3 regions of the Nocardioides imazamoxiresistens genome follow, and region 2 is predicted to be linked to each of the others. Evidence: riboswitches for the same ligand, from Rfam matches in the RefSeq annotation. Region 2 holds a riboswitch; each other region holds the start of a gene.

Region 1 (9,599 bases), on a different contig from region 2:
CCGAGCAGCCCCAGGGTCTGTCCCGGTTCGACGTCGAGGGTGACGCCGTCGACCACGGGACCCGCACCCGCGTGCCAGGAGACCCCGTGGGCGTTCAGGCTCACCGACGCCTCCTGCGCCACAGGATCACTGCGAAGGCAGGGACGCCGACGAGCGCCGTGACGACACCGACGGGGAGCTCCTGCGGCGCGATCACGACGCGGGCGAGGGCGTCCACCCACACCAGCAGGACCGCACCCGCCAGCGCGGTCGCCGGGAGCAGCCGTCGATGGCCCGGGCCGACGACGGCGCGGGCTGCGTGGGGCAGGACGAGCCCCACGAACCCGATGGCTCCCGCCGCGGCGACCACGGCCGCGGTCATGGCGGCCGTCAGCAGGAGCAGAGCGAGCCGCGAGCGGACGACCGCCACCCCCAGCGAAGCCGCCGCTTCCTCCCCGAAGGTGAAGGCGTCCATCACGCGCGCCCCCGCCCAGCACAGTGCCGTTGCGAGGCTCACGACAGCTCCGACGAAGACGACGTCGTCCCATCGAGCGCCGCCGAGGGAGCCGAGCAACCAGAACAGCACGCCCCTGGTCTTCTCCGGATCAGCCGAGGTGAGGACGACGAAGGAGGTCAGGGCCGCAAACAGCTGCGTCCCTGCCACACCGGCCAGGATCAGGCGGTCTGGCGAACCCCCGGCGGCGTAGCCGAGCATCGCCACGAGACCGAACGCGACGACGGCACCGACGAACGCGCCTCCGGACAACCCCACCGAGCCGGCGCCGAGACCGAGGACGACGACGAGCACGGCGCCCGTGGAGGCTCCCGACGAGATGCCCAGCACGTAGGGATCCGCGAGGGCGTTGCGCAGCAGCGACTGCAGCACGACCCCGGACACCCCGAGACCGGCGCCGCAGGCGGCGGCGAGCAGGCTGCGTGGCAGTCGCAGCTCCCACACGATGCCCTCACGGATCCGCGACAGTCCCGCGTCGGCTCCGCCCAGCCGGTCACGAACGACGGCGACCACCTCGCCGACGGCCAGATCGGCGGGCCCGATCGTGATGGCCACGGCCACCGAGACCAGCAGCAGCGCCGGGCCCGCCGACCAGAACAGGAGCTCGCGCGCGGTGACCGCGCGCCCGGGACCGGGCCGGCGCCCCGACCCGATCCCTGCTCCTGGCTGCGGCACGTCGACCCCTGCGCTCAGGCGACGCCGTAGACGACGAAGTCGTCGAACAGCTGCCACAACGTGCCGGACTCCTCGAAACCCGCCTGGGCGAGCGTCGCGAGCCGGAAGTCGACCGCCGTCGAGGCCGACGGAGCGCGGCCCGCGAAGCGCCGGTGTCGCTCCTCCACCAGGTCCTTCATGCCCGGAAGCTGCTCGAGCGCCGCCCACCATGCGTCCCACGCCTCGGCGCCTTCTTCGAAGGCCGCCGCCTGGGTGCGCTCGTCGTGCAACGCCGCCCATCGTCGGAGGTGCGGCGTGCGGGAGTCGTAGCGGAGGTGGTCCCCGTCGAGCAGGAGACCGCCGGTCGGCAGTGCCGTGTGCGCCGTGCCGTAGGCCCGCACCAGCTCGTCCGGTGAGAGCCAGTGCAGAGCAGTGGTCGAGACGACCGCGTGCGGACGACCCCCGAGACGAGCGGAGGCCGCCTCGACCCATGCGTCGTCGGCGACATCGGCGTCGAGCAGAGCGACCCGGTCTCCGTACGTCGCCGTGCCGGCGTGGGCCACGGCCAGGAGCGCCGGGTCGAGATCGATGCCCACCACGCGTGCTCGCGGGAAACGATCGAGCACCCGGACGGTCAACGAGCCCGGGCCGCAGGCGAGGTCGACCACGCGGAACCCGGAGCCGGTCGAGGCCTCCACCTGCAGGGCGAGGGCGTCGAGCATCGCCGCGAAGCGCTGCTCCCGAGCGGCGATGTAGGCGGCCTGTTGATCGTCCCAGCGCCGCAGGAGCCCGCGCAGGTCCGAGCGGTCGTGCAGCTCGGCCGGGTTCACTCGACCAGGCCCAGGTCGCGCAGGCCCTGCGCCAGCTGCTCGATGCCCGTCACGTTGCGGATTGAGGGGTCCATGGTGGTGCCGTCCAGAACGATGTAACGCTGCTCCTGCACCGCCGTCAGCCGACTCGCGACGGGGTCCGACTCGAGGAACTCGATCTTCTCCGCCGCGCTGTCGCCGTCACCCCCACGGCCCAGGTCGGCCAGCACCAGCACGGTGGGGTCGCGCTCGAGGACGCTCTCCCAACCGATCTCGGGCCAGTACTGCTCGGCGTCCTCGAAGGCGTTCGTCGCACCCACGGCCCGCGTCATCAGGCCGGGCGCCCCGCAGCAGCCGGCCATGTAGGGCGCTGGAGTGGCGGCGTACCACCAGGCCATGGTCACGTTCTCCGCGCCCAGGTCCACGGTCGCCTCCTCGGCACGGGCGCTCAGCTCGGAGACCAGCTCGTCTCCCCGCTCCCGGACGCCGAAGAGGGTCGCGACCTCCTCGATCTCGGCCCACTGGTCCTCGAGGGTCAGCGCGCGGGTCTGCTCGGCCTCCTGACCACTGCACTCGCTCGGCGACTGGTACGTCGGCACGCCGAGCTCCTCGAAGCGGTCCCGACCGGCGATACCCTCGTCGGTGAAGGTGTAGTCGAACGTGGTGTAGACGAGATCGGGCTCGACGTCGAGGACCGTCTCGAACGACGGGAACTCGGTGTCGAAGGCCTCGACGCCCTCTCGCTCCTCCTCGAGCTCCGGGAGGACGTCGTCGTCGCTCATCGCGTACGACGCGATGCGGTCACCGAGCCCGAGGGCCAGGAGCAGCTCGACGGCGGGTTGGTTGACGGCGACCGCGCGCTCGACGGGCGCCTCGACACGGACCTCGCGGTCGCAGTTCACGACGACGACGGGGGCCTCGTACGGCTCCGCATCGCCGGCGTCGGAGCCGCCGGTGTCCGAGCTGCAGCCGGCGAGGCCGCCGGCGACGAGGAACGTGACGGCGAGGACGCGCAGGCACTGGGTCGTCTGCCGGCGAGCCGGTGACGGCGCCAGGAGGGCGCGTGGGGACAGGGAACGAGTCATGAACGACCTTCTCGACCGCAGACCCGGATCGCGGGGCCCGACGATGATCGCGCGACACGGACGGCCACGGAACCAGCAGGTCTTCGGACTCGGGTTCCACCGAACGGGACGCCTTCCCGGATCACTCCAGTGGCCTCGTGCCCCGCCGTCACCCACACCGCTGCGCGTCAGCTCCGGACTCACACCGGATTCCCTGGCCCTCTCGGGCTTGACTGGCGCGAGCATGCTAGCGGTTCGCGACGACCGGCGACAGTCGCTCCCGTTGCCGTCGACGGAGGACCCGCTCCCACTTGGCGTGAACCACAAGATGTGGGACTTACATCGGCGTCATTCACCGTATATGGTGCCGCTTGCAGCTGGTTCGACCCGTCCTCCAGGCGGGTCGTCGCAAGAGGGAATCCGGTGGGAGACCGGAACTGCCCCGCAGCGGTGAGTGGGAACGACCTCCGTCACACAGCACTGGGCCCGACGGGCCTGGGAAGCGACGGACAGTAGGCCGAGCGCGACGCCCACGAGTCCGAAGACCTGCCAGTGCCTCGCCCCCGAGGGGCGAGGGTCCGCGACCCCGAGGGAGGGTCGGAGGATCGAGACCGGCAGGTCGGGTGGCATCTGGCCGCCCTGCCTGCCGACGGTTCCGACCTCCCGTGCCTCCCCTCTCGCGGACGCTCCCCGACGTCCGTACACGAGGGTGGGAGACGCCACATGGCAACACATCACGACGAGAGCACCGGCAGGTCCACCGAGATCACGGTGGTCAAGAGGGACGGCACCCGCGCCGCCTACGACGGGTACGAGATCGCGCGCTCCATCGAGGAGGCCGCAGCGGGTCTCGACCACGAGGTCGCCCGCGCGACCCAGCTGCGCTCGGAGCTCGAGATCACGCTCTTCGACGGCATCACCAGCGAGCAGCTGGACGAGGCGGTCGTGCAGGTCGCGCTGCAGAACGTGAAGGACGACCCGGCCTACGACACGATCGCCTCGCGACTGCTCGTCAAGAGCCTCTACAAGGCGATCTTCGGCGAGGGCGTGACCCGCGACGAGGTGCGCGCGTTCGGCGGCGAGGCGTTCGTGGCCTTCGTGGTCCGCGGCGTGGAGCTGGACCTGCTCGACGCACGACTCGGCCGGCTGTTCGACCTCGAACGCCTCGGCGCGGCGCTCGACCCGGATCGCGACGACCTGCTGCGCTACGTCGGGGTGCAGACGATGCGCACCCGCTACATGATCGTGGCGCCCGACGGACGTCCGCTGGAGATGCCCCAGTTCTTCTGGATGCGGGTGGCCATGGGCCTGTCGTTGAACGAGGACGATCCGACCGCCGCGGCGATCCGCTTCTACGACAAGATGTCGCGCCTCGAGTACCTCGCGGCCGGCTCGACGCTGGTGAACGCGGGCACCTCCTACAGCCAGCTCTCCAACTGCTTCGTGATGCAGATGGAGGACGAGATCGAGCACATCGCCAAGTCGGTGCGCGACGTCATGTGGCTCACCAAGGGCACCGGCGGGATCGGGCTGTCGGTCACCAAGCTCCGCGCCGAGGGATCCCACATCCGGTCCAACAACACCACGTCGACCGGCCCGATCCCCTTCATGCACACGATCGACTCGACGCTGCGGGCGGTCAGCCGCGGCGGCAAGAAGTTCGGCGCGCTGTGCTTCTACATGGAGAACTGGCACCTCGACTTCCCGGCGTTCCTCGACCTGCGGCAGAACTCCGGGGACCCGTACCGCCGCACGCGGACCGCCAACACCGCGGTGTGGATCAGCGACGACTTCATGAAGCGCGTGGACGCCGACCTGCCGTGGTACCTGTTCGATCCCGCCGACGTGCCCGACCTCTCCGAGCTCACCGGCAGCGCGTTCTCGCGGCGTTACGCCGAGTACGCCGCCCTGGCCGAGGCCGGCGAGCTGCGCCACAGGAAGGTCGGTGCCCGCGAGCAGTTCAAGTCCATCCTGACCTCGCTGCAGTCGACCTCGCACCCGTGGCTGACCTGGAAGGACACCATCAACACCCGTGCCCTCAACCAGAACACCGGCACGATCCACCTCTCCAACCTCTGCACGGAGATCTGCCTGCCCCAGGACCGGGACAACGTGTCCGTGTGCAACCTGGCCTCGATCAACCTGGCCCGGCACGTCGACGGTCGCCGTCAGGCGGCGCGCGTGGACTGGGAGCGGCTGGCCGAGTCGGTGCGCCTGGCCGTGCGTCAGCTCGACAACCTCATCGACATCACGATCAGCTCGGTGCCGGAGTCGGAGCGCTCCAACGAGCTCAACCGTGCTCTCGGCCTGGGCGTCATGGGCTTCACCGACGTCGTGGAGCGCTTCGGGCACAGCTACGCCTCCCCCGCTGCGTACGAGCTCATCGACCAGCTGATGGAGTTCGTGTCCTGGCACGCGATCGACGCCTCGGCCGACCTCGCGCGCGAGCGGGGTGCGTACACCCACTTCGAGGGTTCGCGCTGGAGCCAGGGCCTCGTGCCGATCGACTCCCTCGACCTGCTCGAGCGCGACCGGGGCGTGCGGGTCGAGGTCGACCGCACCAGCCGCCTGGACTGGGACTCGCTGCGCGCCAAGGTCGCCGGCGGGATCCGCAACTCGACGCTCCTGGCGATCGCACCGACCGCATCCATCGGCCTCGTCGCCGGCACCACGCCGGGCCTCGACCCGCAGTTCAGCCAGATCTTCAGCCGCGCCACGAGCTCCGGCAAGTTCCTCGAGGTCAACCGCAACCTGGTCGAGGACCTGCGCGCCGCCGGTCTGTGGGAGACGCTGCGCGAGGACCTCCTGCGCCACCAGGGCGACCTTTCCGCCGTCGCGGCCGAGCGGGAGGGGCTCGTGCCCGCCGAGCTGGTCGAGATCTACCAGACCTCGTTCCAGCTGCCCGGTCGCGCCTACCTCGAGGTGGCCGCGCGGGCGCAGAAGTGGATCGACCAGGCGATCAGCCGCAACATCTACCTCGCTGACCGCAGCGTCGCGACGATGGCCGACCTGTACTCGCTGGCCTGGCGGATGGGTGTCAAGACGACCTACTACCTGCACATGATGCCGCGCCACACCGCCGAGCAGAGCACCGTCAAGGTCAACAAGGCGGAGGCCCGCACCCCCGCCACCACCGGCGCTCGCCGGGGCTTCGGAGCCGTCACCGCCTCGACCGTCCCCGCCGCGCCGGCGCCGCCGGTCGTGCCCGCCGACGTCCAGGAGCTCGAGGTGGTGGACGACGCGGCCTGTCCGGTCGACCCGCAGGAGCGACTGCAGTGCGAGTCGTGCCAGTGAGCGCCGCACGGGGCCGCCGCGGCATCCTCGGCACCGGCATCGAGGAAGGTCTGCTGCTCAAGCCGGTCACCTACCCCTGGGCCATGGAGCTGTACGACCAGGCCGTCGCGAACACCTGGTTCCCCAACGAGGTGCAGCTCGGCGAGGACCTCGCCGACTTCGAGCGGATGAGCGACGACGAGCGACGGGCGCTCACCTTCCTGATGAGCTACTTCAACCCCAGCGAGCTGCTGGTCAACAAGGCGCTGGCCTTCGGCGTCTACCCCTACGTCAACGCCGCCGAGTGTCACCTCTACCTCGCCAAGCAGATGTGGGAGGAGGCCAACCACTGCATGAGCTTCGAGTACGTCCTCGAGACCTTCCCGATCGACCGCGAGGCCGCGTACGCCTCGCACGTCACCGTCCCCTCGATGGCGGCCAAGGAGGAGTTCGAGGTCAGGTTCATCAAGCGCATGACCGAACAGACCCTCGACATCTCCACCGTCGAGGGCAAGCAGGACTTCGTGCGCAACCTCGTCGCGTACAACGTCATCCTCGAGGGGATCTGGTTCTACTCCGGGTTCATGGTGGCCCTGAGCTTCCGGCAGCGGAACCTGCTGCGGAACTTCGGGTCGCTGATCGACTGGATCGTGCGCGACGAGTCGCTGCACCTGAAGTTCGGCATCAACCTGATCCTGACCGTGCTCGAGGAGAACCCGGAGATCGCGACGGAGGAGTTCGCGGCCGAGATCAAGCAGATGGTGCTGGACGCGGTCGAGATGGAGGAGGCCTACAACCGCGACCTGCTCCCGAACGGGATCCTCGGGCTCAACGCGGACTACATCAACACCTACGTCCGCTACCTCGCCGACCGACGTCTCGACGAGCTCGGCTTCGGGACCCACTACGGCGTCGCGAACCCGGCGAAGTGGATGGCCACCGCCAACGACACGTTGCAGCTGGTCAACTTCTTCGAGTCCATCAACACCTCCTACGAGGTCAACGCCCGGCAGGGCTGAGGAGCGACGGATGTCCTGCATCGGCTTCCTCAGCCCGGAGCACCGGGCCGCTCTCGCCGCATCCCGCGGCGGGAGCGGCCCCCCGCTCTCGTCCTTTGCGTCACCCCCGGCGACCGGGTCGAAGGTACGGCGGGTCCAGCTGCTCGCCGCGCACCGCGACCGGGCCATCCGCGAGAGCGCCGCGCTGTCGTGCCACGCACCCGTTGACGTGCTCGAGAGGCTGACGGGCGACGCAGCCGTCTCCGTGCGTGCCTGCGTCGCCCGGAACCCGCGCGCCCCCGAGTGGGTGCTGCGTGTGCTCGCGGATGATGAGGACCCACGCGTACGCGGCTGGGTCGCGGCGAACCCCGCCTGCCACCCCGCCCTGCGCGCCGAGCTCGCGGAGGACGAGGACGCCGAGGTGGGCGCCGTCGTGGGGTGGGCCGACCGGTGGGTCGGGCGATGAGCCGCGACCCGGTGGACGTACCGCAGCAGCGACGGTGGTCGGGCCCCCGTCGGATAGTGCGTCGGCAGGCCCGCATCGAGACGTTCCTGCACGCGCTCGCGGGTCGCCGGAGGGATCGTGGACGACGAGGTGAGGCCGGGTAGCCGCCGCGTCAGCGGTGGCTCGTCCTGTCGAGCGCCCTCACGAGCACCCGTCGCAGGCGGGCCAGCCGGCGCTCCGCCCACCTCCGGCGGCGCTCGATCCGCCTGCTCACGTAGACCATCAGCCGCTCCTCCGCGCTCGCTCGTCGACCTCGCCAGCATGACCTTGCTGCAAATACTTTGCAATAACGCTTTAATGGCAACAATCCGCACGGGTCGACCGGCCCGTCCCGCAGCGAGCGCCGAGGAGCGACCTTGTCCGACTACGTCCTGCCCGACCTCCCCTACGACTTCGCGGCGCTGGAGCCCTACATCTCGGGCGCGATCATGGAGTTGCACCACGACAAGCACCACGCGACCTACGTCAAGGGCGTCAACACGACGATCGAGCAGCTCGCGGAGGCGCGCGACACCGACACGTTCACCCACATCACGGGACTGGAGAAGTCGCTGTCGTTCCACCTCGGCGGTCACCTGAACCACTCGATCTTCTGGCCCAACATGTCCCCCGACGGCGGCGACAAGCCCACCGGCGAGCTCGCCCAGGCCATCGACGAGTTCTTCGGCAGCTTCGACAAGTTCCGGGCCCAGTTCCAGGCGAACGCGCTCGGCATCCAGGGCTCCGGCTGGTCCATCCTGGCGTGGGACACCCTGGGCCGGAAGCTGCACATCGTGCAGCTCTACGACCAGCAGGCGAACCTCCCGGGCTGCCTCGTGCCGCTGCTGATGCTCGACATGTGGGAGCACGCCTACTACCTCGACTACAAGAACGACAAGGCCACCTTCGTCGCGCAGTGGTGGAACATCGCCAACTGGGCCGACGTCCAAGCCCGCTTCGAACGCGCCCGCTCGCAGACGGCCGGGCTGATCGCGTGAGCGCCCGCCAGGCCGAGCTCGAGGGACTCCTCGGCTCGGCCCAGCAGGTCGCCGCCCTCGTCGCCGCCCGGGGACGCGGCGACGTCGAGGGCGCCCGTCAGCTCACCCGCCACCTCGTCACCGAGGGTGACCTCGCGGGTGGCGCCCTGCTCGTGGCCGAGCTGGCCCTCGGCCTGCTCGCCGAGGCCGGCGACGAGTCGCTCGACGCCGTCGTCGGTCGGCTCAACCTGGAGCTGATGGCGCTGCCGCGACGCAGCGACTGACCGGGGACGGGCGGGCTCCCACGCCTCCGGGTGCACAGCGTCGAGCACCTGCAGAGCGTCGTCGACGCCATCCGCCGCATCGGCCTGGCGGCCGGCACGACGACGCTCGTCTGATGTCGTCCTGGGGCCGCGTCACAGACCCGCGGCAGGGCTGACGGACGGCCCGCGCCGGCCGATCCGCCACACCGGCGCAGCCTTCGCGCAAGATCGCCGCAGGTCCGGGCCGCACCGGTCGCGGCGGACCTACCGTCCGCCCATGCCGCACGTCCCCCTGGGTGCCGCGCCCTGGGTCGATCGTCTCGCGTCGACCCCGGTGCGCCGGTCGTTCGTCGTCCTCGACGGGCACCTCGAGCCCGACGGGCACGCCGGGCACGCCCCCGGCTCCCCCGGCGTGCTGGGCACGATCGTGCGCGGGCGCAGGCGCCGCGCGCTGGACGCGTACCTCCTGCTGCTGGCGCTGTGGCCGTGGCTCGAGCAGCAGGAGCAACCGCTGACCGGCGCGGACTGGGCCGTGGCCCTCAGCTGCGGCGACGGCACGGAGCGTACGCCCGGAGCCGTCTCGT
Region 2 (9,599 bases):
CCGAGGACGCCCAGCACGGGGATGCCGGTGGCGGCGACCGCGCGGCGTACCTCCTCGGCGTGCCGCGGCGAGCCCGCCTTGTTGAGGATCACGCCCGCCACCCGCACGCCGGGGTCGAAGCCGGCCAGCCCCGCGACGACGGCGCCGATGGTGCGCGAGGCCGACGAGATGTCGACGACCAGCACGACGGGGGTGTCGGTGAGGGTCGCGACGTGTGCCGTGGAGGCGAAGCCGTCGCCGCCGATCTGGCCGTCGAAGAGACCCATCACGCCCTCGACGACCGCGACGTCCGCGGCGCGCGGGGTGCGCGAGCCGTGCAGCAGCAGCGGCACGATCCGCTCGACGCCCACGAGGTGCGGGTCGAGGTTGCGGCCCGGGCGGCCGGTCGCGAGCGCGTGGTAGCCCGGGTCGATGTAGTCGGGGCCGACCTTGTGGCCCGAGACCTCGAGGCCGCGGCGGGCGAGCGCGGCCATGAGGCCGGTCGCGACCGTGGTCTTGCCGTGGCCCGAGGCCGGGGCGGCGACGACGACGCGGGGCAGGGCGCTCACCACTCGATGCCCCTCTGGCCCTTCTGGCCGCGGTCCATCTGGTGCTTGACCTTCGTCATCTCGGTGACGGTGTCGGCGGCCTCGACCAGGCGTGGGTGGGCGCGGCGGCCGGTCACCACGACGTACTGGCGCCCCGGCCGGTTCGACAGCGTCTCGACGACGTCGTCGACGTCGACCCAGCCCCACTCCATGGGGTAGGTGAACTCGTCGAGCACGTAGAGGTCGTGACGCTCCTCCGCGATCCGGCGCTTGACCTCCGCCCAGCCCTCGGCGGCGTCGCGGGCGTGGTCCTCGGCCTCGCCGGCCTTGCGCGACCACGACCAGCCGGCGCCCATCTTCTGCCAGTCCACCGGGCCGCCCTCGCCGGTCTCGCGGTGCAGCTCGCCGAGGCGCTCCAGCACCGTCTGCTCGCCGATGCGCCACTTCGCGGACTTCACGAACTGGAAGACCCCGATGTCCCAGCCCTGGTTCCACGCCCGGACCGCGAGCCCGAACGCGGCGGTCGACTTCCCCTTGCCGTCGCCGGTGTTGACCATCAGCAGCGGCAGGTTGCGGCGCTGCGCGGTGGTCAGGCCGTCGTCGGGCACGACCAACGGCTTGCCCTGCGGCATCAGGCCACCCCCTGCCGACCCGTGGCGCCGCCGCGACCCGCGGCCACCGTCAGCACGTCGGCGCTGACCTCGTCGACGGGCAGGTACGCCGCCCGCAGCGACGTCGCCAGCCGCTCGGCCAGCCGCAGCCGGAACGGACCGGACTCGCAGTCCACCACCACGGTCTCGACCCCCTGGTCGGCCAGCCACTCCGCCACCCGGCGCGAGCGCTCCACCGGGTCGTCCCCGGCCGTCGCGCGACCGTCGGTGACCAGCACCAGCAGGGGGCGGCGGCGCGGGTCGCGCAGCCGCTCGCGGCGGATCACGTCGGCGGCGGCCAGCAGGCCCTCGGCCAGCGGGGTACGCCCGCCCGCCGGCAGCTCCTCGAGCCGTCGGGCCGCGACGTCCACCGACCCGGTCGGAGGCAGCGCGACGTCGGCCTCGTGGCCGCGGAACGTGACCAGCCCGACCTTGTCGCGGCGCTGGTAGGCGTCGAGCAGCAGGCTGAGGATCGCCGTCTTGACCTGCTGCATCCGGCGACGGGCCGCCATCGAGCCCGAGGCGTCGACGCAGAACAGCACGAGGTTCGACTCCTTGCCCTCCCGCACGGCGCTGCGCAGGTCGTCCGAGCGCAGCACCAGGGCGCCGCCGCGGCGACCGCGGTCGAACTGGCGCGGCACCGCCGCGCGCACCGTGCCGACCAGGTCGATCCCGGCGCCGCGCCCCGGGGTCGTGCCGATCCGACGACCGGTCGAGGTGATCGCCCGCGAGCGTCGGCCCGCCTCGCCCTCGCCGGTGCCGGCGACGCGCAGCAGCCGGGGCCGGTACGGCGCCCCCGCCCCGACCGTCGTGCCCGCCCCGGCGGGGGCCGGGACGCCGCCGTCGGTCGAGTCGTCGGACGGGTCGTCGGTCGAGTCGTCGGTCGGGGCGTCGGTCGGGGCGTCGGTCGGGGCGTCGGACGGGGCACCGTCGGCGCGGGAGTCGGGGCTCGTGTCGGCGCGCTCGCCGCCGTCCTGCGGCGGCGCCTGGCCCGGGCCCGCCTCGGGCTGCTGGGGCCCGTCGGTGCCGTCGGTGCCGTCCGCGCCATCGGCGCCGTCGTCGGGCCCCTCGTCGGGCCGCGGCGGCTCGGGGTCGGGCTCGTCGTCGCCGAGCAGGCGGTCGAGCAGGTCCTCGTCGATGCCGGGGGCGTCGAACGGGTTGCGGCGCCGGCGGTGCGGCAGCGCGAGCAGCGCGGCGGCGCGGATGTCCTCGCGCAGCACGTGCCGGCGCCCGTGCCAGGCGGCGTGGGCCACGGCGGTGCGGGCGGTGACGATGTCGGCGCGCAGGCCGTCGACGTCGAACGCGGCGCAGATCTCGGCGATCTTCTGCAGCGCGCCGTCGCCGAGCAGCACGTCGGCGACGAGCGCCTGGGCCGCGGCGATCCGGTCGCGCAGGTCGGCCTCGGGGGAGGCGTACCCCTGCGCGAAGGCCTCGGGGTCGGCGTCGAACGCCAGCCGGCGGCGCACCACCTCGGTGCGCAGCGCGGGCTCGCGGGGAGCGGCGACCTCGACGGTGAGGCCGAAGCGGTCGAGCAGCTGCGGTCGCAGCTCGCCCTCCTCGGGGTTCATCGTGCCGACGAGCACGAAGCGCGCGGCGTGCACGACCGAGACGCCGTCGCGCTCGACGGTGGCGCGGCCCATCGCCGCGGCGTCGAGCAGCAGGTCGACGAGGTGGTCGTGGAGGAGGTTGACCTCGTCGACGTAGAGGATGCCGCGGTGGGCGCGGGCGAGCAGCCCGGGCTCGTACTCCGCCACCCCCGAGGACAGCGCCTTCTCCAGGTGCAGGGAGCCCAGCAGCCGGTCCTCGGTGGCCCCGACGGGCAGCTCCACGAGGCGCACGGGTCGGGTCTCGACGGACGCGTCGGCGGCGAACGGGCCGTCGGGGGAGAGGCCCGCGTCGCGGGGGTCGGAGGAGAACCGGTCGCCGGCCACCACGTCGATGGGCGGCAGGACGGCGGCGAGGGCGCGCACCGCGGTCGACTTCGCCGTGCCCTTCTCGCCGCGCACGAGGACGCCGCCGATCTCGGGGCTGACGGTCGTCAGCAGCAGGGCCAGGGTCATGTCGTCGGAGCCGACGACGGCCGTGAAGGGGTAGTGCTGTGGCATGTGGGGCTCCCGCTCGCTCTGCCATCGGATGGACGGTCGCGAGGCCGGTCTTCGGACTTCCACCCGTACGCACGAGTGGTCACCGCAGCGGGCCCTGTGCCGGACTTGCACCGGCTTCCCAGATTCTCCCCGCACGCCCGGTTGTCTCTCCGGCACGTGCCCACGGGGCACCTCACGACGGCGCCACCCTAGCCCCGGGGAGCGCGTCGCCCGGAGCCGGTCCGCGGCCGGTGGACGGCGGGACCGCTCACCGGTCGCGCGCCAGACTCGCCGTACGCGCGCCGCCCGGCCCGCGGGGACGGAGGCGGCGCGATGGGCAGCACACGACGGGTCCTGGTGACCGGGGCCAGCATCGCCGGCCCCGCGGCCGCCTTCTGGCTGGCGCGCGCCGGGTTCGAGGTGACCGTCGTGGAGCGGGCACCCGAGCTGCGCGAGGGCGGGCAGAACATCGACGTGCGCGCCACCGGGCGCGAGGTGCTGCGCCGGATGGGGCTCGAGCAGGCGGTCCTCGACCGCAACACCGGCGAGGTCGGCACCCGGTTCGTCGACGAGGACGGATCGGTGCTCGCCGAGTTCGACGTCGACGGCTCCGAGGACTCCGACGGTCCGACCGCGGAGCTCGAGATCCTGCGGGGTGCGCTCGCGCGGGTCGTGGCCGACGCGTGCCCGGAGACCGTGCGGTGGCGCTTCGGCGCCCAGGTCGTCGAGGTCCACGACGTGGCGGACGCCGACCGGGGTGTCGAGGTCGTGCTCGACGACGGCAGCCGCGAGACCTACGACGTGCTGGTCGTCGCCGAGGGCGTCGGCTCGCGCACCCGCGCGCTGGTGCTGGGCGAGGAGCCGCAGGAGGACCCGCTGGGGATGTACGCGGTCTACGGCACCATCCCGCGCACCGACGCCGACGACGACTGGTGGCGGATCCTGCACGCGCCGGACTCGCGGCAGGCCGCGCTACGACCCGACGACGTCGGCACGATCCGGGCCAACCTGAACTTCCTGGCCGACGGCCCGGTGCTCGCCGACCTGGACCACGCCGGTCGGCTCGCCGCCATCCGCGAGCGCTACGCCGGCGTCGGCTGGGAGGTGCCGCGCATCCTCGACGGCTTCGACGCCGCCGACGACCTCTACGTCGACTGGCTGCGCCAGGTGCGCTGCCCGACCTGGCACCGCGGCAGCACGGTGCTGCTCGGCGACGCCGCGTGGTCGCTGACCCCGCTCGGCGGCGGGGGCGCCTCGCTCGCGCTGGTCGGTGCGTACGTCCTCGCCGCCCACCTGGCCGACGTCGAGGAGCCGACCCGCGACGCCCTGGCGAGGGCGTTCGAGCGCTACGAGGAGTGGATGCGCCCGCTGGTCGAGGACGCGCAGGACCTGCCACCCGGCGTGCCGCGCCTCGCCGCGCCCCGCACGCGGGCGGGCGTGCAGGTGCTGCGCTGGGGAGTGCGCGTCGCGGCCTCCTCGCCCGTGCGCGCGCTCGCCCAGCGCGTCACCCGCGGACCGCAGGCCGAGCGGGAGCTGCCGACGCTCGAGGTCTGATCCCGCCTCCGATCCCACCCGACCCGTCCGGCGGGTTCCGGGGACACCGGCGGCCGCGCCCTGCGACGGTGGAGCCCGTGAGCCGGACCTACGCCGACTTCCTCCCGCTGCCGCTGGACGGGTGCCCCGTGCCCACGACCACCTGGTTCGACTGGCGCGGCCGGCGGGTGCACGTCGCCCGGGCGCCGCGACCGGGGGCGCCGCGGGTGCTGGGGATCCACGGGGCGGGAGGCCACGTCGGGGCGCTGTGGCCGTACGCCGCGCTCGCGGCCCGCGACGACGTCGAGGTGGTCTTCCCCGACCTGCCCCTCTACGGCCGCACCGTCGAGCCGCGCCCCGGCGCCGTCCGCTACGACGACTGGATCGACCTGCTCTGCGACCTGGTGCGGGAGGAGAAGCGCACCGACCCGCGTCCGCTGGTCCTGCTGGGCGCGAGCATGGGCGGGATGCTGGCCTACGAGGTCGCCGCCCGCACCGGTCTCGTCGACCACGTCGTCGCGACCTGCCTGCTCGACACCGCCGACCCCGACGCCCGGGCCGCGGCCGCCCGCTTCGGCCCGATGGGTCGGTACGCCCCGTGGCTGCTCGCCGGGTGCGCCGGCCGCAGTCCGCTGGGCCACCTGCGGGTGCCCGTCGGCTGGGTCGCCGACCTGGGCCGGATGAGCCGCGAACCCGAGCTGTCGCGGCTGTGCGCCACGGACCCCCTCGGCGGGGCGACGCGGGTCCCGCTCGGGCTGCTGGCCAGCTGGTTCCGCCACGTGGCGCCCGCGCCGGAGGCGTACTCCGCCTGCCCCGTCACGCTCGCCCACCCCGCCGCCGACACCTGGACCCCGATCGAGCTGGGCGTGCGGTTCCTCGACCGCGTCACCGGGGCGCCGACGCGGCTGGTGCCGCTGGAGGGCTGCGGGCACTTCCCGGTCGAGCAACCCGGCCTCGACGTGCTCGTCGCGACCGTGCGCGAGGTCGTCGACGCGCTTCGCTAGCCTGCCCGTCGTGCCCCTCCACTTCGTCGTCGCCGCGGTGTGCCTGCAGGACGCCGACGGCCGCGTGCTGACCGTCCGCAAGCGCGGCACCGAGCGCTTCATGCTGCCCGGCGGCAAGATCGAGGCGGGCGAGACGCCCGAGCAGACCGCGGTGCGCGAGATCGCGGAGGAGATCGGCGTCGAGCTGCGCGACCTCGCCCTGCTGGGGGTCTTCGAGGGCGCGGCCGCGAACGAGCCGGGCGCCAGCCTGCACTCGACCGTCTTCACCGCGACCACCGACGGCGAGCCCGCCGCGGCCGCGGAGATCGCCGAGGTCCGCTGGGTCGACCCGGCCGCGCCGCCGGCGGGCCTGCCGCTCGCGCCGATGCTGGAGGAGAACGTGCTGCCCCTGCTGGTGCGCCCGTGATCACCGTCGTCGGCATCGGCGCCGACGGCTGGCCCGGGCTGCCCGAACGGCACCGCGCGACCGTCCGGGGCGCCGAGGTGCTGCTCGGCGGCGCCCGCCACCTCGCGCTCGTGCCCGACGCGGCCGGCCAGGAGCGGGTCGCGTGGCCCTCGCCGCTGCGGGCCGGACTGCCGGAGCTGCTGGAGCGGTACGCCGGCCGCGCGGTCGTCGCGCTCGCCTCCGGGGACCCGCTGCTCTCCGGGGTCGGCACCACGCTGGCCGAGGTCGCCGGTGCCGACGCCGTGCGGGTCGAGCCCGCGGTCTCCTCGGTCGCCCTGGCCGGCGCCCGGATGGGGTGGCCGACCGAGTCGCTCGTCGTCGTCAGCGCCGTGGCCCGCGACGTGCGCCGCGTGCTGCGCGAGCTCGCGCCCGGGCGCCGGGTGCTCGTGCTCTCCTCCGACGCCACCACCCCCGCCGACCTCGCCGCCCTGCTCGCCATGAGCGGCTGGGGCGCCAGCACGCTGACCGTGCTCGGCGACCTCGGCGCCGCCGACGAGTCCCGCGTCGAGGGCACCGCCGCCGCCTGGGCGGACGAGCCGCCGGCGTTCCCACGGCTCAACGTCGTGGCGCTCGATGCCCGCGCGGACGCCCCGGTGGTGGTGTCCTGGGCCGCCGGCCTGCCCGACGACGCGTTCGAGCACGACGGCCAGCTGACCAAGCGCGACGTGCGTGCCGCCGCCCTCGCCCGCCTGGCCCCCGCGCCCGGCGCGCTGCTGTGGGACGTCGGCGCCGGCGCCGGCAGCGTCGGCATCGAGTGGATGCGCGCCCATCCCGCCTGCCGCACGGTGGCGGTCGAGGTCGACGCCACCCGCGCGGCCCGGGTGCGCCGCAACGCCGGGCGACTGGGCGTACCGGACCTGCGGGTCGTCACCGGCGCCGCGCCCGCCGCCCTCGCCGCCCTCGGCGACCTCGAGCGCCCCGACGCGGTGTTCGTCGGCGGTGGCGCGACCCGCGACGGCGTCCTCGACGCCTGCCGGGCCGCGCTCGTCCCGGGCGGTCGGCTCGTCGTGCACGGCGTCACGATCGAGACCGAGGCGCTGCTGGCCGCCTGCCACGCCGAGCACGGGGGAGAGCTCGTGCGGCTCTCCGTCGAGACGGCCACGCCGATCGGCGGCTTCCGCGGGTTCACCCCCGCCCGCGCCGTGACCCAGTGGAGCTGGACCCGACCCGCGACGTCCTCCGAGGAGACCCCGTGACCGTGCACTTCGTCGGGGCCGGCCCCGGCGCGGCCGACCTCATCACCCTGCGCGCGGCGCGGATGCTCGCCGCCGCCGACGTGGTGCTCTACCCGGGCACGTACCTCGACGCCGAGGTGCTGGGCCACTGCCGCGCCGACGCCCGCCGCGTCGACACGCAGGACCTCGACCTCGACGCCATCACGGCCGAGCTCGTCGACTCCTCCCGGGCCCGCGCCGAGGTCGTGCGGCTGACCTCCGGCGACCCGTCGCTGTACTCCGCGCTCTTCGAGCAGACCCGGCGCCTCGACGCGGCGGGGGTGACGTGGGACGTCACGCCGGGGGTGCCGGCGTACGCCGCCGCTGCCGCCGTCGTGGGCCGCGAGCTCACGGTGCCGCTCGTCGCCCAGTCCGTCGTGCTGACCCGCACCCAGGCGCGCTCGACCGCGATGCCGGGCGGGGAGTCGCTCGAGGCGTTCGCGGCGACCGGGGCCACCCTGGTGCTGCACCTGGCGATCACCCGCACGCGGGAGCTGGCGGCCTCGCTGGCGCAGGCGTACGGCGCCGACTGCCCGGTCGCGGTCGTGCACCGCGCCTCGCAGCCCGAGGAGCTCGTGCTGCGCGGCACGCTCGGCGACGTCGCGGACGCGGTCGAGGCGGCCGGGCTGCGCCAGGCCGCCGTCATCCTCGTGGGTCGCGCCCTGGCCGGGCCGTCCGCGGCGGGCGCGGGGGAGTCGTACCTCTACGACTCCGAGCGCGACCGCTCGCTCAAGCGCCGGGCCTGAGGGCGGCCCGCACGACCGCCTCGCCCGCCGCGACCAGCGAGGCCGCGGCCTCGGTCGGTCGGCCGTCGAGGGTGCCGGCGACCATCGCGCCGTCGCGCAGCATCTGCAGCTCGTCCGCGGCCCGCTCCGCCCGACCGGCGCTCACACCGAGCTCGATCAGCAGGTCGGCCAGCTCGCCGCGCAGCCAGGCGCGGTGGGTCTGCACGACGCCGCGCACGGGGTGGGTGGGGTCGGCGTACTCCGCCGCGGCGTTGAGGAAGGCGCAGCCGCGGAACCCCTCGACGCAGCTCAGCGTGCCGATCCGCTCGGCGTAGGCGCGCAGCACCGCGGCGGGGTCGCCCGCGTGGGCGGCGCGCGACTCGGCCATCGCCGCGCGCTCCTCGGTGACGAACTCGCCGAGGTAGGCCACGACGAGGTCGTCCTTGGAGCGGAAGTGGCGGTAGAAGGTCATCTTCGAGACCTCGGCGTCCGCGATCAGCCGGTCGGCGCTGACCGCGCGGATGCCGTCGACGTAGAAGCGGCGCCGCGCGGCCGTCAGGATGCGGGAGCGCACCGGGCTCGTGCGCGTCGTGGTCGCCGTCATGGTGCTCCGCCTTCCTGGATACCGGGCTTGTGTTGGTCGTCGGGACCTGCCACTCTGATGTAGACGTACTAGTCACTCTACATCTCCCGGAAGGAGATCGCGATGCCCACCGAGATCAAGTACACGGCGTCCGCCACCGCGACCGGCGAGGGCCGCCAGGGCCACGCCCGCACCTCCGACGGCTCGCTCGAGGTCGACCTGATCCCGCCGAAGGAGCTCGGTGGTGCCGGCGGCGGCGTCGACCCGGAGAAGCTCTTCGCCGCGGGCTACGCGGCCTGCTTCCTCGGCGCGCTCAAGGCCGGCGCGAAGCAGCACGGCATCGAGCTGCAGGACGTGGCCGTGACCGCCGAGGTCGGCATCGGCCCCCGCGAGGACGTCGGCTTCGGCCTGGCCGTCAAGCTGATCGTCGAGTTCGGCGGCGGCGTCTCGCAGGCCGACGCGGAGCGCGCGGTCGAGGTCGGCCACACGATCTGCCCCTACACCCACGCCACGAAGGGCAACATCGACGTCACCACCGAGGTCGACGTCGCCTGACGCCCCCGGCGTACGCCCCACGCCCGCCCGGCCCCCTCGGCCGGGCGGGCGTCGGTGTGTCCGGGCCTCTGGATTACCCGGTTCACCGGGTAACGCTCGACCTAGACCCTGTGTGAACGGGGCAGAGGTCGAGCGAAACGGCACAGGGTCCGGCTGGCGGCGGGTCCGGGGCGCCCTCGCCCGGCCGCACCCACCAATCCGACCCGGCCGGCACGGGCCGGATCTCACCCCACGCTGCGCGGCGTCCAGACCCGTCCGTGGTCGACGCGGGTCGACGAG
Region 3 (9,599 bases), on a different contig from region 2:
CGGCTCGTCGAGCAGGAGGTGCTCCGCCTCCTGCGTGAGCGCGCGGGCGATCAGCACGCGCTGCTTCTCGCCGCCGGACAGGCCGGCGTACTCCCGCGGGGCCAGGTGCAGCGCGCCGACCCGCTCGAGCGCGGCCGTCGCGACGGCGAGGTCGGCGGCGCTCGGACGCGACGAGACGCCCTGGTGGGGCAGCCGGCCGAGCAGGACGAGGTCGGCGACCCGCATCGGCAGGTCGCCGCTGTGCTCCTGCACGACCACGGCCACCTGGCGCGCCAGCTCCTTGCGGCCGACCCGGTCGACGTCGACGCCGTCGATCTCGACGCTGCCGGTCACGGGGCGCAGGGAGCCGTAGAGCGTGCGCAGCAGCGTTGTCTTGCCGCTGCCGTTGGGCCCGACGAGACCGACGGTGCCGCCCGGCGGCACCCGGATGTCGACGCCGTCGACCACGACGACGTCGCCGTAGCGGTGGCCCAGGCCGCGTCCCTCGATCATCGGCCCGCACCGTCGACGGGCGTCTCGGCGAGGAACGCGATCAGCTGCTCCAGCCCGTCGACCGCCAGCGGCGTCGGCGGCTCGGCGAAGTTCAGCAGCAACGGCAGCATCGCGCCCGACTCGACAGCGCGCAGGGCACCGGCGCCCGGCAGCTCGGCGACCGCGTCGACGACGCCGGCGGCCTCCCCGTCGCTGTGCAGCACCAGGATCACGTCCGGGTCGCGCTCCACGATCTCCTCCGCGTTGACCTCGAAGACCCGGTCGGCGACGTCGCCGAACACGTTCTCGAGGCCCGCGGCCTCGAGCAGCGGCGCGGACATCGACCCGCGGCCGTACGCGTACGTCACGCCGCCACCGATGGTCGGGTAGAGGACCGCCGCGGTGCGCGCCTCGTCGGCGGGCACCGTCGCCTCCAGCGCCGCGACCCGCTCCTCCAGCTCGGCGACGTAGGCGTCGGCCTCGTCGGTGCGATCGAACACCTCCCCGTAGAGGCGGACCTGGTCGTAGAGGTCCTCGAAGCTCGCGTCGCCCTCGAGCGACCCGCAGAAGGCCGGCTCCTCGATCACCGGGATGTCGGAGGACGACAGCGTCTCGCGGCTCAGGTTCTCCGTCTCGCCGAGCACCAGGTCGGGGGTCTCCGCCACCACCTCCTCGCGCGAGATCTGCAGGTGGCCGCTGGCGTCGGTGCGGTCGGTCAGCAGGGGGATCTCCTCCAGCGCGGCCAGGGTCTCGTCGTCGTAGTACGCGCTGGGGTAGACGCCCGCCCGGGCCACGACGCGGTCCAGCACCCCGAGCTCGTGCAGCGTGGGCACGGCCGCGCTCTTCAGCATCACGACCCGCTCGGGCGCACCGTCGAGCTCGACGGTGCCGTCGCAGTTCTCCACCGAGATGGCGGCGTCCTGGCCGTCGGCGGCGCCGCAGGCGGCGAGGGGAAGCAGCAGGGCGACGGAGGTGGTCGCGACGGCGGTACGGCGGGCGGGGCGGCGGAGGCTCATCGGGATCCTTGTCGTCTGCGGGGTCGTCTGCGGGGTTCGGGAACGAGGGGACGGGCTCACGACGGCACCGCCTGGAAGCGGCGCACGAGGAGCAGGAGGAAGGGCGCGCCGACGAGCGCGGTGATGATCCCGATCGGGATCTCCTGCGGGGCCAGCACGGTGCGGGCCACGACGTCGGCCCAGACCAGCAGGATCGCGCCGAGCAGCGCCGCGACCGGCACGACGACGCGGTGGGCGCCGCCGACGAGCCGGCGGGCCAGGTGGGGGATGACCAGGCCGACGAACCCGATGCTCCCGGCCATCGCGACGAGCACCCCGACGACCAGCGAGACCAGCACCAGCAAGGTGGTGCGGAAGCGCTCGGGGTGCACGCCGAGGGTCAGGGCGGTCTCGTCGCCGACGACCAGCGCGTCGAGGCGCCGCCCGACGAGCACGAGGTACGCCATCGCTGCCGCGACCACCACGACGGCCACCGCGAGGGCGCCGTTCCAGGCCGCGAGGCCCAGCGAGCCGAGCAGCCAGAACATCACCGAGCGCGAGCCCTCGGCCGAGTCGGAGGCGAAGATGAGGAAGCTCGTGGCGGCGGAGAGGGCGTACCCGATCGCCACCCCGGCCATCAGCAGCCGCACGGAGGTGATCCGCCCGGAGCTGCGGGCGACCAGGAAGACCAGCAGGGAGGCCAGGAGCGCGCCGACGAAGGCGCTGCCCTGCAGGGCGTACTCGCCGAAGCCGGCGCCGAGGCCGAACAGGATCGCGCCCGCCGCGCCGCAGCTCGCCCCCGAGTTGATGCCGAGCACGTAGGGGTCGGCCAGGATGTTGCGCACCATCGCCTGCAGCACGACGCCGGCCATCGCGAGCCCGGCGCCGACGGCGGCGCCGAGCAGCACGCGCGGCGCGCGGATCTCCCAGATGATCGCGTCGTGACGACGCTCCCAGGTGACCTCGGCGGGGAGCCCGGTGAGGTGGTGCAGCAGGATCCGCGCGGAGTCGGCCGGCGAGACGGCGACGGGGCCGGCACCGACGCCGACGACGAGCGTCACCAGCAGCACGAGCGCCAGGCCGGTGGTCCACACGAACGCGCGGCGACGCTGCGAGGCGACGCCGAGCGGGTCGGGACCGGCGGGGGCGGCGGTGTCGACGACGGCGTGAAGGGCGGTCACGGGCGCGTCCCGGCCCTTCTTGCGAACAACATGCAACAACCATCTCATGGCGGGCCGCGGACTCACCCCTCCGGTCGGAGGGGCCCGCGCGGCCGCGCGGCGCCCGAGGCGACGCCGAGCAGCAGCAGTGCGCCGCCCGGCACGAGCACGGTCCACGGCGCGGTCTCCAGGTAGCGCAGCCCCTCGGCGAGCATCGCGCCCAGCTCGGCGGCGTCCGGGTCCGCGCCGAGGCCGATGAAGCTGAGGCCCGCGATCGCCACGGCGTTGAGGGGCAGCCGGGCCAGCGCGTGGAGCGCGAGCGGGCCGAGGACCCCCGGCAGGAAGTGCACCCGGGCGACGCGGAGCCGGGCGAGACCGAGGCGGGTGGCGGCGCCGACGTGGCCCGACCCGCGGCCCTCCACGACGAGCGCGCGGACGTGCACCGCGAGCGGCAGCCAGGCCACCGCGGCCGCGGCCACGCAGGCGCCCGTCAGGCCCGGGCCGATCACGGCGGCGACGACCAGCCCGACCACCGTGCTCGGGACCGTCACGAGCACGTCGAGCGCGCCGACCCGCAGGCGGCGGCACACGAGGCCGGCGCCGAGCGCGACGACGAACGCGGCGACGCTGACGACCAGGGCGAGGCCGACGGTCAGCACGGTCGCGTCGGCGACGCGGCCCCACAGGTCGTGGCCGACGGCGTCGGCGCCCAGCGGGTGGGCGGGGCCGGGGGAGGCCAGGCGCGCGGAGAGGTCGGAGGTACGCCCGTCGCGCGGCAGGCCCGAGACCACCACGAGGGCCAGCGTCCCGGCGGCCGCCAGCAGCACTCGCGGTGCGCCCCGACCCCCGGTCGTCGTGGCGGCCAGGTCGTCCCGGTCGCGGGCCCCGCCCAGCAGCAGCCGGTGCAGGAGGACCGCCACCCCGGCCCCGACCAGGCCCAGCCCGACGACCGCGAGCAGGCAGGCCTGCAGCACGGGCACGTCCTGGGTGAGGGCCGCCCGCACGGCGGTGGTGCCGACCCCGGGCACGGTGAAGACCTTCTCGACGGCCACGGCCGTGCCGAGCATCCCGATCCACACCACGGTGACCTGCCCGGCCCCGCGGGCGACGGCCCGACGTGCGAGCGCCGCGCCGATCGAGCGGGGCGCGACGCCGTTCGCCCGCCACGTCGTCACCCACTGCTCGGTCAGGGTCTGGTCGACGACCCCGGCGAGCAGCCGGGTCAGCAGTCCCGCCGCCGGGACCCCGAGGGCCAGGGCGGGCAGCACGACGCTGCTCCAGCCGTCCCACCCGGTGGGCGGCAGCAGCCGCAGGTGCACCGCGACGCCGACGACGAGGAGGCTGCCCACGATCACCTCCGGCAGCGCCGCCACGCCGACCGCGGCGATGCCGAGCGCGGGGCGTACCGGCTCGCCCGTGCGGGCCGCGCGCCGCACCGGCAGCGCCAGGGCCAGCGCGCACAGGACCAGGGCCACCAGCAGCGCCGCGGCGGCCAGCGTGGCGGAGGCGGCGACGGCCGGGGCGACCAGGTCGAGGACGGGCCGCCCGCTCACCCAGCTCTCGCCGAGGTCGCCGCGCAGCGCCGCCCCGAGCCACCGCAGCGCACCGGTGACCGGGTCGGGTGCGAGGTCCAGCTGCTCCTGCAGCGCGGCCACGGCCTCGGGGTCGCGGCCGCGGGCCCGGAAGCGCACCCGCAGCACCGTCTCGGCGGGGTCCTCGCCACGGAGCCAGGGGAGCGCGGCCACCACCAGCACGAGGCCGAGCACGGTCGCCGCCACCCGGGCCAGGGCGCTCACGGCGCGACCCCGGCGACCCCGGCGACCCGGGCCGACGCGGCCAGCATTGCGGCGAGATCGGGCGAGGGACCGGGGTCGGCCGCCCTGTCGGCCGCGGGGTCCAGCAGCACGGCGGCCGGCCCGTCGTCGACGACCACGCCGTTCGCGAGCACCACGACGCGTCGGGCCACGTGGCGCGCCGTGCGCAGGTCGTGGGTGGTCAGCACGAGCGTGGTGCCGCGGTCGTCGGCGTACGCCCGCAGCCCCGCGGCCAGCGCGGCGCGCAGCGGCACGTCGAGGGCGCTCAGCATCTCGTCGCCGAGGAGGACGCGGGGGTCGGCGGCCAGCGCCCGGGCGATCGCCACGCGCTGGCGCTGCCCGCCGGAGAGCGTGCCGGGGAGCCGGTCGGACCAGGCCGGGTCCAGGTGGGCGACATCGTTCAGCTCGGCGGTCGTGGGGGCGTCGGGCGCGAGCCGGCGGGCCTCGTCGAGGAGCTGCCCGACGGTGCGCCACGGCGTCAGCGAGCCGCCCGCGTCCTGGGGCACCGACTGCAGGAGGGGTGGGGAGACGCGGCGCCCGCGCGCGCGGGCCGCGAGGTCGCGGCCGCCGACCACGACCCGTCCCGCGACGGGCTGCTCGCGGCCCTCGGCCAGGCGCACGAGCGTCGACTTGCCCGCCCCGGAGGCGCCCAGCACGACCGTGTGCTCGCCGGGCCGCACCGCGACGGTGACGTCGCTGACGCCGGCGGGCGCGCGTCCCGGCCGGGGCCAGGTGCGGGTCACGCCGTCCCAGCGCAGCAGCCCGTCGACCCCGGCGCTCGCGGTCGCCGCGCCGACCCGGCCGACCCGGCCGGCCCGGCCGACCCGGCCGGCCCGGCCGACCCGGCCGGCCCGGCCGACCCGGTCCGGCGCGGCCGGAGAAGCGGGCGCGGGGACCACGAGACCGTCGTGCAGGTGCACGACGCGGTCGCACAGGCCGGCGGCCACGTCGGGGTCGTGCGTCACCAGCAGCAGCCCGGCCCCCCGGCGCTCGAGCGCGCGACGCACGGCGTCGACCACGGTCGCGGCCGTGACGGGGTCGAGGGCCGAGGTCGGCTCGTCGGCGACGAGGAGGTCCGGGCCGGCGAGCAGCGCCAGCGCCAGGGCCGCGCGCTGGCGCTGGCCGCCCGAGAGCAGGGTCGGGTGCCGGTCGGCCGTGGCGGCGTCCAGACCGAGCTCGTCGAGGACCTCGGCCACGGCGGCGCGGACGGCGGTGCGACCGCGGTGGGAGCGTCGTGCGGCCAGCGCGAGCTGGCGCCCGACCCGCACGTTGGGGTCGAGCGCGGTCGCGGACTCCTGGGCGAGCAGGCCCGAGCGCCCGGCCACCGTGACGGTGCCGCTGAGCCGCAGCCCGGCCGGCGCCGGGAGGCAGGCGAGCCGGGCGGTGAGGCTCTTGCCGGCCCCGGACGGACCCACCAGAGCGACCCGCTCGCCCGGAGCGACCTCCAGGTCGAGCGGGCCGAGCAGGCGGGTGCCGTCGGGGGTGGCGAGCCGGACGTCGCTCCAGCGCGCCAGCGCCTGCGTCCTCAGCGCTGCACGCTCGTGGTGTGCGTGACGACGGCGCGCTCGAACGGGTCGGCCGCGAGGTCGGTGACGCCCTCGAAGCCGAACTGGGTGGCGTCGTGCACGAGCGGCACCGCCCAGACGTCGGCGAGCACCTGCTGCTCGACCGCGACGGCGGCGGCCGCGCGCTCGTCGGGGTCGGCGAGGGTCTGGGCCGCCGCGAGCTCGGCGTCGAGGTCGGGGTCGCAGGAGCGGCTGAGGTTGTAGGTGCCCCCGCAGGAGAAGTCGGCCTGCAGGTAGCCGACCGGGTCGGCCGTGTCCTGGCCGTACGAGCGGCTCATGACGACGAGGTCGTAGGCGCCGTCGAGGTAGTCGGCCTCCATCTCGTCGTAGGGCCGGGCGACGACCTCGACCTCGAAGCCGGTGGCGCGCAGGGCGTCGGCGATCGCGGTGGCCATCTCGGGCAGCTCCGGTCGGTCGGTGAACGTGGCCAGCCGCAGCGGCCCGGCCTCCGCCACCGCGGCGGCGTCGGGGTACGCGGGCTCGTCCCGGTCCTGCGCCCACGCGGAGACCGCGGCGTTGAACAGCCCGCCGGCCGGCTCGGCACGCCCGGCGTAGATGGTGCCCGCGAGGTCGAGCTCGGCCACGGCCGCGCGCACCAGCTCGCGCTGGCCCGGGTCGGCGAGCACGGGGGAGGTCTGCGTGAGGTGCAGGCTGACGGTGCGTGGCAGCGGCACCGCCAGCAGCTGGTCGTCGTCGATCTGGTCGAGCTGCGCGGCGGGCAGCGCCTGCGCGAGGTCGACCTGCCCGGAGCGGAACGACTGCAGCCGTGCGCCCGCGTCGCCGACGAAGGTGACGTCGACACCGTCGAGCGCGGGCGTGCCCGCCCAGTAGTCCGGGTTCGCCTCGAGCGTCATGCTCGTGGACAGGTCGGTGTCGGTGATCTCGTACGGCCCGGTCCCGGTGCCCACCGGCGTCGGCCGGGCCGGGTCGGCGTACGCGTCGGGCGCGAGCACCACGAGCTCGGGCGAGGTCAGGCGCTGCACCAGGACCGGGTCGGGCTCCGCGGTCGCGACGAGCACGGCGCCGTCGCCGTCGGCCCGGGCGTCGATCGTGCCGCCCGCCAGCGCGCGGGGAGCGGGCTCGGCCGCGGCGGCCGCGTCGAGCGCGGCCACGACGGTCTCGACGGTCATCGGCGTGCCGTCGTGGAAGACGACGTCGTCGCGCAGCTCGAAGCGCCAGGTGGTCGGGTCGACCTGCTCCCAGCGGGTCGCCAGCGACGGCTCCGGCAGGCCGGCCGGGTCGAGCCGGACGAGGGTCTCGGTGGCGCCGGCGGCATAGGCGGTGGTGGCGTCGTCGGAGTACGGCGACAGCGCGGTGGTCGGTGTGAACGCGTACGCGAAGCGCAGCCGCGCCTCGTCGGATGCGTCGGTGGAGCCGGAGCCGCCGGGGGAGCAGGCGGTCAGGGCGGCCACGGCCACGAGCGCCAGGGCGCCGGCCGCGGTGGGGCGGGGGGAGCGGCGGGGGGTGCGGTGCGTCATCAGAGTCTCTTCCTCGGACAGCTGGTGAAGGCCGTCGCCACGAGGAGGAACGCGCACCCGGACCGCCACGGCGCACGCGCGCGTACCGCTGGTCCGACGTGTCGTGGAGCCCGCCCTCGAGGCATCCGACCACCCGCGAGCACGGCGCTGCGCGGGGTGCTGGCAGGTCTTCGGACTCGCGGGCGTACGCACCGGCTCGGGGGCCGGCGTGTCCCTACTGGCCGTCGCTTCCCAGGGCCTGTGGTCCCAGTGCTTCATGACGGCGGTCGTTCCCGCTCACCGCTGCGGGGCAGTCCCGGTCTCGCACCGGGTTCCCTCTTGCCTCGCCGCCGACCGGGTGCCGGGGCGAACCAGCGGCGCCACCCTAGCGCGTGGCCACCCGGCCGTCCTCGAGGTGCAGCACGCGGTCGGCCTCCGCGAGCACGACCGGGTCGTGCGACACGCAGACCACCGCGACCCCGCGCCCGGCCTCGTCGCGCACGGCGACCCGTATGGCGTCACCGCTGGCCCGGTCGAGCCCCGTCGTCGGTTCGTCCAGCAGCAGCAGGTCCGCGCCGCGCGCGAGGCCCTGGGCCAGCAGGGCCCGCTGCCGCTGACCGCCGGACAGGGAGGCGTACGGCTTGCGGGCGAGGTCCGCGACCCCCATCCGGCCCAGCGCCTCCTCCACGGCCGCGCGGGCCGTCGCGTCGAGGCGACGCCAGGGCCCGAGGCGGCCCCAGGCGCCGAGGGTCACGACGTCGCGCACCGTGATCGGCAGGCTGTCGGGCACGGCGGCCCGCTGGGGCACGAAGGCGGTCGCGGCGCCGGTGGAACGGGTGCCACCGGTCGGTACGCGGGTGCCCGCCAGCACCTCGAGGAGCGTCGACTTGCCCGCGCCGTTGGGCCCGGCGACCGCCAGCACCTCGCCCGCCCGGACGTCGACGTCGACGCCGCACAGGGCCGGGCGGAGGCCGAAGACGACGTGCACGTCGCGCAGTCGCGCGACGGTCGGCGCGACGTCGGGTGTGCGGGGGGAGGCGGCGGGGGCGTCGATCACCGGAGCACCGTAACTCAGTTTGATAATCATTCCCATTTCCGTCTAGCGTCCTCCGCCGTGACCTTCCTCCACGACGCGCTCCTCGAGCCGTTCTCGCTCGAGCTGCTCCAGCGCGCCCTGCTCGGCGGCAGCCTCGTCGCCGTCCTGTGCGGCGTCGTCGGCACCTGGGTGGTCGTGCGCGGCATGGCCTTCCTGGGGGAGGCGCTGGCGCACGGGATGCTCCCGGGCGTCGCGCTCGCCACCGTCCTCGGCTGGCCGGCGATGCTGGGCGGGGCGGTCAGCGCCGTCGCGATGAGCCTGGGCATCGGCGTCCTGCAGCGGCGCGGCCGGCTGTCCTACGACACCAGCATCGGCCTGCTGTTCGTCGCGATGCTCGCCCTCGGCGTCATCATCGTGTCGCACTCCGGCAGCTTCGCCACCGACGCGACCGCCATCCTCTTCGGCGACATCCTGGCGATCGCGCCGCTCGACCTCGTGCTCCTCGCCGGCGCCGCCGCCCTCGGGCTGCTCGTCGCCGCGCTGGCCCACCGCTCGCTCGTCGCGCTGGCCGTCGACCCGCGGATCGCGTCCGTGCTGGGCCTGGCGCCCCGCGTGGCCCAGGCGGCCCTGGTCGGCCTCGTCACGCTCGCCGTCGTCGCCTCCTACCAGGCCGTCGGCTCGCTGCTGGTCGTCGGTCTGCTGCTCGCGCCGGCCGTCGCGGCCCAGCACTGGACCGCGCGGATCCCCACGCGGATGGCCCTCGCCGCGGCGCTGGGCGTGCTGGCCGTCCTCGTCGGGCTGCTCGTCTCGTGGCACGCGGCGACCGCCGCCGGCGCGTCCGTGGCGGGCTCGGCCATCGCCATCGCGTGCGTCTCGTGGCTCCTGCGCTCGGCCCTCGACGGCATCCGCTCGTGGCGCCGACCCCACGAGCACCGGGGCGTGGTGCCGCCGAGCGCGACGACGCCCGAGCCGGTCGCCGCCACCGCCGAGCGGGCCGGCTCGCCGGCCTGAGCCGTCCTTCTCCCCGCCCCTCTTCCGCCCGCCCCCGACCGCACCGAAAGGACCTCCGTGCGCTCCCGCATCCCCAGCCTGGCCGTCGTC

Evidence for each region. Region 2 has a riboswitch for cobalamin ahead of RDV89_RS14345 (magnesium chelatase subunit D family protein). Riboswitches for the same ligand answer to the same signal wherever they lie in the genome.
Region 1: linked by a shared signal. The riboswitch ahead of RDV89_RS17830 (ABC transporter substrate-binding protein) and the one ahead of RDV89_RS14345 (magnesium chelatase subunit D family protein) in region 2 are both predicted to bind cobalamin.
Region 3: linked by a shared signal. The riboswitch ahead of RDV89_RS17975 (ABC transporter substrate-binding protein) and the one ahead of RDV89_RS14345 (magnesium chelatase subunit D family protein) in region 2 are both predicted to bind cobalamin.

The regions. Positions count from the first base shown of each region.
Region 1 covers NZ_JAVYII010000009.1:62,245-71,843, forward strand. The annotation lists gene RDV89_RS17815 (ABC transporter ATP-binding protein) at 1-104, opposite strand, end outside; gene RDV89_RS17820 (FecCD family ABC transporter permease) at 101-1,168, opposite strand; gene RDV89_RS17825 (class I SAM-dependent methyltransferase) at 1,183-1,977, opposite strand; gene RDV89_RS17830 (ABC transporter substrate-binding protein) at 1,974-3,041, opposite strand; cobalamin riboswitch at 3,099-3,270, opposite strand; cobalamin riboswitch at 3,382-3,588, shown strand; gene RDV89_RS17835 (ribonucleoside-diphosphate reductase subunit alpha) at 3,744-6,314, shown strand; gene RDV89_RS17840 (ribonucleotide-diphosphate reductase subunit beta) at 6,338-7,312, shown strand; gene RDV89_RS17845 (variant leucine-rich repeat-containing protein) at 7,323-7,757, shown strand; gene RDV89_RS17850 (superoxide dismutase) at 8,153-8,773, shown strand; gene RDV89_RS17855 (hypothetical protein) at 8,770-9,036, shown strand; gene RDV89_RS17860 (hypothetical protein) at 9,293-9,599, shown strand, end outside.
Region 2 covers NZ_JAVYII010000006.1:118,528-128,126, forward strand. The annotation lists gene cobBC (bifunctional hydrogenobyrinic acid a,c-diamide synthase/histidinol phosphate aminotransferase CobBC) at 1-551, opposite strand, end outside; gene cobO (cob(I)yrinic acid a,c-diamide adenosyltransferase) at 545-1,159, opposite strand; gene RDV89_RS14345 (magnesium chelatase subunit D family protein) at 1,159-3,282, opposite strand; cobalamin riboswitch at 3,308-3,472, opposite strand; gene RDV89_RS14350 (FAD-dependent monooxygenase) at 3,595-4,815, shown strand; gene RDV89_RS14355 (alpha/beta hydrolase) at 4,893-5,798, shown strand; gene RDV89_RS14360 (NUDIX hydrolase) at 5,809-6,204, shown strand; gene cbiE (precorrin-6y C5,15-methyltransferase (decarboxylating) subunit CbiE) at 6,201-7,439, shown strand; gene RDV89_RS14370 (cobalt-precorrin-4/precorrin-4 C(11)-methyltransferase) at 7,436-8,203, shown strand; gene RDV89_RS14375 (TetR/AcrR family transcriptional regulator) at 8,187-8,786, opposite strand; gene RDV89_RS14380 (organic hydroperoxide resistance protein) at 8,889-9,320, shown strand; gene RDV89_RS14385 (precorrin-2 C(20)-methyltransferase) at 9,545-9,599, opposite strand, start outside.
Region 3 covers NZ_JAVYII010000009.1:94,084-103,682, reverse strand. The annotation lists gene RDV89_RS18000 (ABC transporter ATP-binding protein) at 1-492, opposite strand, end outside; gene RDV89_RS17995 (ABC transporter substrate-binding protein) at 489-1,487, opposite strand; gene RDV89_RS17990 (FecCD family ABC transporter permease) at 1,544-2,647, opposite strand; gene RDV89_RS17985 (ABC transporter permease subunit) at 2,710-4,422, opposite strand; gene RDV89_RS17980 (ABC transporter ATP-binding protein) at 4,419-5,888, opposite strand; gene RDV89_RS17975 (ABC transporter substrate-binding protein) at 5,966-7,483, opposite strand; cobalamin riboswitch at 7,642-7,838, opposite strand; gene aztA (zinc ABC transporter ATP-binding protein AztA) at 7,848-8,519, opposite strand; gene aztB (zinc ABC transporter permease AztB) at 8,577-9,509, shown strand; gene RDV89_RS17960 (ABC transporter) at 9,567-9,599, shown strand, end outside.